2 regions of the Streptomyces sp. NPDC000880 genome follow, and region 2 is predicted to be linked to the other one. Evidence: riboswitches for the same ligand, from Rfam matches in the RefSeq annotation. Region 2 holds a riboswitch; the other holds the start of a gene.
The links. A riboswitch is a leader RNA that binds a small molecule or an ion and turns the genes downstream of it on or off. The one in region 2 is predicted to bind glycine.
Positions count from the first base shown of each region.

Region 1: another riboswitch for glycine. It lies ahead of gcvP (aminomethyl-transferring glycine dehydrogenase); the one in region 2 lies ahead of gcvT (glycine cleavage system aminomethyltransferase GcvT).

Region 1 covers NZ_JBSFMS010000045.1:9,420-12,817, forward strand. The annotation lists gene ACWDO5_RS17085 (DNA polymerase IV) at 1-1,001, shown strand, start outside; gene ACWDO5_RS17090 (PRC-barrel domain-containing protein) at 957-1,352, opposite strand; glycine riboswitch at 1,455-1,552, shown strand; gene gcvP (aminomethyl-transferring glycine dehydrogenase) at 1,734-3,398, shown strand, end outside.
Region 2 covers NZ_JBSFMS010000039.1:4,237-7,634, reverse strand. The annotation lists gene gcvH (glycine cleavage system protein GcvH) at 1-301, opposite strand, end outside; gene gcvT (glycine cleavage system aminomethyltransferase GcvT) at 363-1,496, opposite strand; glycine riboswitch at 1,646-1,743, opposite strand; gene ACWDO5_RS15565 (AAA family ATPase) at 1,892-2,581, shown strand; gene ACWDO5_RS15560 (enhanced serine sensitivity protein SseB) at 2,686-3,398, shown strand, end outside.

The sequences.
Region 1 (3,398 bases), on a different contig from region 2:
TAGAGCCCGGTACGGAGCGTGAGCTGCTCGGGCCGATGTCCGTGCGGACGCTGCCGGGGGTGGGGCCGGCCACCGGGGAGCATCTGCGGCGGGCCGGGATGACGACCGTCGCCGAGCTCGCGGAGGCGGGTGAGGACGAGCTCGTACGGCTGCTGGGCAAGGCCCACGGGACCTCGCTGTTCCGCATGGCCATGGGGTACGACGACCGGCCGGTGGTGGCCGAGCGGGACGCGAAGTCGGTGTCGGTGGAGGACACGTTCGATGTTGATCTGCACGATCGGGTGCGCGTACGGATCGAGGTGGAGCGACTGGCCGACCGGTGTGTGCAGCGGCTGCGGGCGTCCGGGCACTCGGGGCGGACCATCGTGCTGAAGGTGCGGCGGTACGACTTCTCGACGCTGACGCGCTCGGAGACGCTGCGCGGACCGACGGACGACCCGGCGGTGGTGCGGGAGGCGGCCGGGCGGCTGCTGGAGGCGGTGGACACCACGGGCGGGGTACGGCTGCTGGGGGTGGGCGTGACGGGGCTCGCGGATTACACGCAGGAGGATCTCTTCGCCCAGGCCGCGGCCGATGAGCCGGACGAGCACGCAGCACACGAGGAGGCGGCCGAGGGTGAGCGGGAGACGCACGAGGCCGACGACGCGGCGGAGGCCGGGGCGGGGACGGGAGCCGCAGCCGGGGCAGGAGCCCGGGCGGGAGCAGGTGTCGGGGCGGGCGCGGCGGAGCACGAGGCGCTCGCGGCGCGGCGCTGGGCGGCCGGGCATGACGTGCGGCATGCCGAGTACGGGGCGGGGTGGGTGCAGGGCAGCGGGCTCGGCCGGGTCACGGTGCGGTTCGAGGAGCCGGGGTCGCCGCCGGGGCGCGTACGCACCTTCCGGGTCGACGACCCCGATCTGGAGCCCTCCGATCCGCTGCCGCTCGTCGAGCTGCCCCACGGCGGCGGAGAGTGCGGGTCAGTCCTCCTGGCCGGCGACGCGGCCGAAGGACCGGTCCCCTGAGGAGGGAGCGGGCCTCTCGGGGGCCTCGGAGAGTTCGAGGCCGTAGTGGTGATAAAGCTGAAGCTCCTGCTCCGGGGAGAGATGGCGGCCGACTCCGAAGTCCGGGGCATCCTTGATCAGCGAGCGCTCGTACGGGACATGCAGGGTGTCGTCGACGAGCTTGCTCGGCTCCAGCGGGACGAACGCGTCCCGGCTGAACAGGCCGGTCCGCACCGCTGCCCACTCGGGCACTCCCGTGGCATCGTCCAGGTACACCTCGTCCACAGTCCCGATCTTGTGGCCGTTGCGGTCGAACGCCTTGCGGCCGATCAGGCTGCGCGGATCGATATCGGTCTGCACGGTCCCTCCAATAGGTCGCAACTGCTGTGTAAATACTACAAAAGTGCACATCGGGGGTGTCGGCCACTTGAGCGATCGGCGAGGGGGCGCGCTGGTAGGCTGGCAAACGGCTGCTGACCCTGTGCGGGAGAGTCCACCGGTGAACGTGCCGGCGGCGCCGAAGGAGCAAATCCTCCCCGGAATCTCTCAGGCCCCTGTACCGCACGGACGAGGTCACTCTGGAAAGCAGGGCGGGCGTCGGACGGCATCCGCTCTCACCGACGGTGAAAGCCGGAGCGTGGCATGCGCGCGCCCTGGTGAAACTCTCAGGTTGAGATGACAGAGGGGGAGGCCGTCCGGGCATCCGCGCCGTGGTGCCCCTCGCAGGTCGTGTCAGACCAGGAGGCCTCCTAAATGACCGCCAACCGCATTCCGCTCTCCCACCTGGAGCGAGGCACCCCCTTCGAGCAGCGCCACATCGGGCCCGACGCCGAGGCCCAGGCGAAGATGCTGGCGCAGGTGGGCTACGGCTCGCTCGACGAGCTGACCGCCGCCGCGGTGCCTGATGTGATCAAGAGCGCGGAGGCGCTGGACCTCCCGGGCGCGCGTACCGAGGCGGATGTCCTCGCCGAACTGCGCACTCTTGCCGACCGCAATCAGGTACTCGCGCCCATGATCGGCCTTGGCTACTACGGCACCTTCACACCGCCGGTGATCCTGCGCAATGTCATGGAGAACCCGGCCTGGTACACCGCGTACACGCCGTACCAGCCGGAGATCTCCCAGGGCCGGCTCGAGGCGCTGCTCAACTTCCAGACGATGGTCGCCGACCTGACCGGTCTGCCCACCTCCGGAGCCTCGCTGCTCGACGAGAGCACGGCCGCCGCCGAGGCCATGTCGCTGGCCCGCCGGGTCGGCAAGGTCAAGAACGGCGTCTTCCTGGTCGACGCCGACACCCTGCCGCAGACCCTCGCAGTGATCGAGACCCGCGCCGAGCCCACTGGCGTCGAGGTCGTCACCGCCGACCTCAGCGAAGGCATCCCGGCCGAGATCGCGGAGCGCGGCGTCTTCGGCGTGCTGTTGCAGTACCCGGGCGCCTCCGGTGCCGTACGCGACCTCAAGCCCGTCATCGAGCAGGCGCACGAGCTCGGCGCGATCGTCACCGTCGCCGCCGATCTGCTGGCGCTCACCCTGCTCACCGCGCCCGGCGAGCTGGGCGCCGACATCGCGGTGGGCACCACGCAGCGCCTCGGCGTCCCGATGGGCTTCGGCGGCCCGCACGCCGGTTACATGGCCGTACGCGAGAAGTTCGCGCGCAGCCTGCCCGGCCGGCTCGTCGGCGTCTCCGTGGACGCGGACGGCAACAAGGCCTACCGGCTCGCGCTGCAGACCCGTGAGCAGCACATCCGCCGCGAGAAGGCCACCAGCAACATCTGTACCGCCCAGGTCCTCCTCGCTGTGATGGCGGGGATGTACGCCGTCTACCACGGCCCGGACGGGCTCAGGGGGATCGCGCGGCGCACTCACCGGTACGCCGCGATCCTCGCCGAGGGGCTACGGGCCGGTGGCGTCGAGGTCGTGTACGGGTCGTACTTCGACACGCTGACCGCACGGGTGCCGGGCAAGGCCGCCGCCGTCGTGGCCGCCGCACGTGAGGGCGGGGTCAACCTCCACCTCGTCGACGCCGACCACCTCTCCATCGCGTGTGACGAGACCACGACCCGTAACCAGCTGGCCGCGGTCTGGGCCGCCTTCGGTGTCGAGGCCGACGTCGAGGAGCTGGACGCCGCAACCGACGACGCCCTGCCTGCCACCCTGCTGCGCACGGACGACTACCTCACCCACCCCGTCTTCCACCAGCACCGTTCCGAGACGGCGATGCTGCGCTACCTGCGCAAGCTCGCCGACCGCGACTACGCGCTGGACCGCGGCATGATCCCGCTCGGCTCCTGCACCATGAAGCTGAACGCGACCACCGAGATGGAGCCGGTCACCTGGCCGGAGTTCGGGCAGATCCACCCCTTCGCGCCGGTCGAGCAGGCCGCCGGATACCTCACGCTCATCCGCGAGCTGGAGGAG
Region 2 (3,398 bases):
GCCAGCCGCCCTCGAAGGGAGCGGAGTTCACCAGCGACGGGTCGTCGACGACATCCTGGTTGGCCTCGACGACCTCACCGCTGACCGGGGAGTACAGGTCGCTGACCGATTTGGTCGACTCCAGCTCGCCGCAGGTCTCGCCCGCGGTCACCGTGTCACCGACCTCCGGGAGCTGTACGAACACCACATCGCCGAGCGCGTTGGCCGCGTGCTCCGTGATGCCGACCGTCGACACGCCGTCATCGGCGGGCGACAGCCACTCGTGCTCCTTGCTGTAGCGCAGCTGCTGGGGGTTGCTCATGACCTGAATTCTCCTGTACGCGGGGGAGTGCTGGTGAACGGGCCCGGTGTGGTGCCGAGGATCACTTCTGGCGCTTGTAGAACGGCAGCGCGACGACCTCGTACGGCTCGTGGGAGCCGCGGATGTCGACGCCGACGCCCTCGGTGCCGGGAGCGGCGTGCGCGGCGTCCACGTAGGCGATGGCGATCGGCTTGCCCAGCGTCGGCGACGGGGCGCCCGAGGTGACCTCGCCGATCACCTGACCGTCTGCGACCACCTGGTACCCGGCGCGGGGGACCCGGCGGCCCTCGGCGATCAGGCCGACGAGCCGCCGCGGCGGGTTGGTCGCCGCGCGCTCGGCGGCGGCCTCAAGGGCATCGCGGCCGACGAAGCGCCCACCGTTGGCCGTCTTCTCGAACTTCACGACCCGGCCCAGGCCCGCGTCGAAGGGGGTCAGCGCGGTCGTCAGCTCGTGCCCGTACAGCGGCATGCCCGCCTCCAGGCGCAGCGTGTCGCGGCAGGAGAGGCCGCAGGGGATCAGACCGGCCGGCGCTCCGGCCTCGGTCAGCGCCTGCCAGAGCTTCTCGGCGTGCTGAGGCTCGACGAAGAGCTCGAAGCCGTCCTCGCCGGTGTAACCGGTGCGGGCGATCAGCGCCGGGACGCCGGCGACCGTGCCGGGCAGGCCCGCGTAGTACTTCAGCCCGTCCAGGTCGGCGTCGGTCAGCGACTTCACAATGCCCGGGGACTTCGGACCCTGGACGGCGATCAGGGCATACGCGTCACGGTCGTCGCGCACCTCGGCGGCGAAGCCGTCGGCGCGGGAGGTCAGCGCGTCCAGCACCACCTGGGCGTTGCCCGCGTTGGCGACGACGAGGTATTCGGGGGCCTCGGTCTCGCCGAGGCGGTAGACGATCAGGTCGTCGAGGATCCCGCCGTCCTCCTGGCAGATCATGGTGTAGCGGGCGCGGCCGACGGCGACGCCGCCGATGTTGCCGACCAGTGCGTAGTCGAGGAGATCGGCGGCCTGCGGCCCGGTGACGGTGATCTCGCCCATGTGGGAGAGGTCGAAGAGGCCGGCCCGGGTGCGGACGGCGTTGTGCTCGTCGCGCTCACTGCCATACCGCAGCGGCATGTCCCAGCCCGCGAAGTCGGTCATGGTCGCGCCCAGCGAACGGTGCAGGGCATCGAGGGCGGTCAGACGGGGGGCGTTGCTCATAGATGTGGCTCCCAGGGCATGGCCGATGAGGACGATCCTCCCCATCTGTCATCGGAACCTGAGAGGTTCGTCGCGACCGCACGTATTGGTGGTCGTGACTTGCACCTTGGGTGGAGCCACTCGACAGCGGCTCGCTTTTCAGATCTGCCTCATCACACGCGGTACGGGGCCTGAGAGATTCAAGGGAGGGACTTGCTCCTTCGGCGCCCGGCGCACACCGTGGCCAGGACTCTCCCGCGTGGATTCAAGCGGCCGGTATGCAGTTTGCGCCGACATCATTGCACGCATCGTGGCGGAGTGGGGCGACAGGCCCTTGGCTGCAATATGGTTGTGCCGCATTACCGTTTCTTTACACTTCATGGGCAAGGGTGCGTAACCCGACATGGGGGAGGGTGATGACGTTGCAGCGGTCCGAGGCGTACGCGACGACCGCGGGGGTGCCCGCCCCGCCGGGCGCGGCTGCTCGGCGACTGGCCAAGGCGCCCGCGCCCGTGCTGCATGACCTGAGAGACCGCTCGGGGCGCAGCCCGCGCAGTCTGGTCTTCGCCGACGGTGACGTAGTGGTCGTCTCCGGCCTGCCCGGCAGCGGAAAGTCCACGTTGATCCGGCGCGCGGCGCGCGCCCGCGGCATCGACTCGCAGGACGCCCGGGACCGATGGGACGCGCGGATGCCGAAGCTCCTGCCGTACGCCGTCTACCGCCCGCTGGTCCGGATCGCGCACTACGCCGGACTGCGGCGCGCCTTGCGCTCCGGCGGGAGCGTCGTCGTACACGACTGCGGCACGCAGGCCTGGGTGCGGCGCTGGCTGGCCCGCGAGACGCGCCGCCGCGGCCGCGGCCTGCATCTGGTGCTTCTTGACGTCACGCCGGCGGTGGCCAGGGAGGGCCAGCGCGAGCGCGGCCGCGGAGTGTCGGGGTACGCATTCGCCCGGCACCGGCGGGCGGTGGGCCGTCTGGTCGGCGACGCGGAGGCCGGGCGGGTGCCGGCGGGCTGCGCGTCGGCGGTGCTGCTGGACCGGGACTCGGCTGGGGCGCTTGACCTGGTCGGCTTCGAGGAGTCGAGATCAAGCTCGTCCGGCGATTGAGGACAAGCGGGGCCGAATGCCCCGCCCCCGGCCGCCCGGGCGGGCCCCCACGGCGTTAGGGTCGTGCGCGCAACCGTGGGAACGCAGGGGGAGAAGGACAGCACATGCAGACACCGGAGCATCCGCATCCGCATCCGTACGGCGGCTGGCCGGCGAACGAGCTCGAAGAGGTGCTCGCCGCATCCCTCGGCAACCCCTCCGCAGGCGGCCGCCTCGTCGAGGTGCTCGGCCGCAGCCAGATCTGGGTGCCGCTGCCCAACGGCGGCGGCCCGGACAGCCCCGACCTCGATCTGCCCACCATGGAGGTCGACGGGGCGGCGTACGTCCCGGTCTTCAGCTCCGAGCAGCAGTTCCTGCACTGCGTCGGCAGCCATATGTCCTTCACCGTCGCCCCCGCCCGCGAATTCGCCCGCGGACTGCCCCCGCAGCTCGGCATCGCCGTGAACCCGGGCGGCACGGTCGGCGCCCCGCTGCCGCCGCCCGCCGTCGCCGAACTGTGCCGGGTGGGACGCCCGCCCCTCGAGGGTCCGGCGACCGGCGGCCGGGTGCGGCTCTTCGAGCCCGACTGGCAGGAGGAGCCGGTGGACTTCCTCGCCGCCGCGGCCGGTGAGTTCGAGAGCTCTGGTGTCGTCCTCACCGCCCGCCGCGCGCTCGCGTCCATTGAGGGCGAGTCGCCGACGCTGTTCATCGGCGTCCAGGTCTCCTCCTGGGAGACCGCCGAGCGCAATGCCCCGATGGATGCGCTCAGCCGGGCGCTGGGCCGGGCCCAGGTGGGCTGGCCGGTCAATCTCGTACTGCTGGATGTGGCGCAGGACCC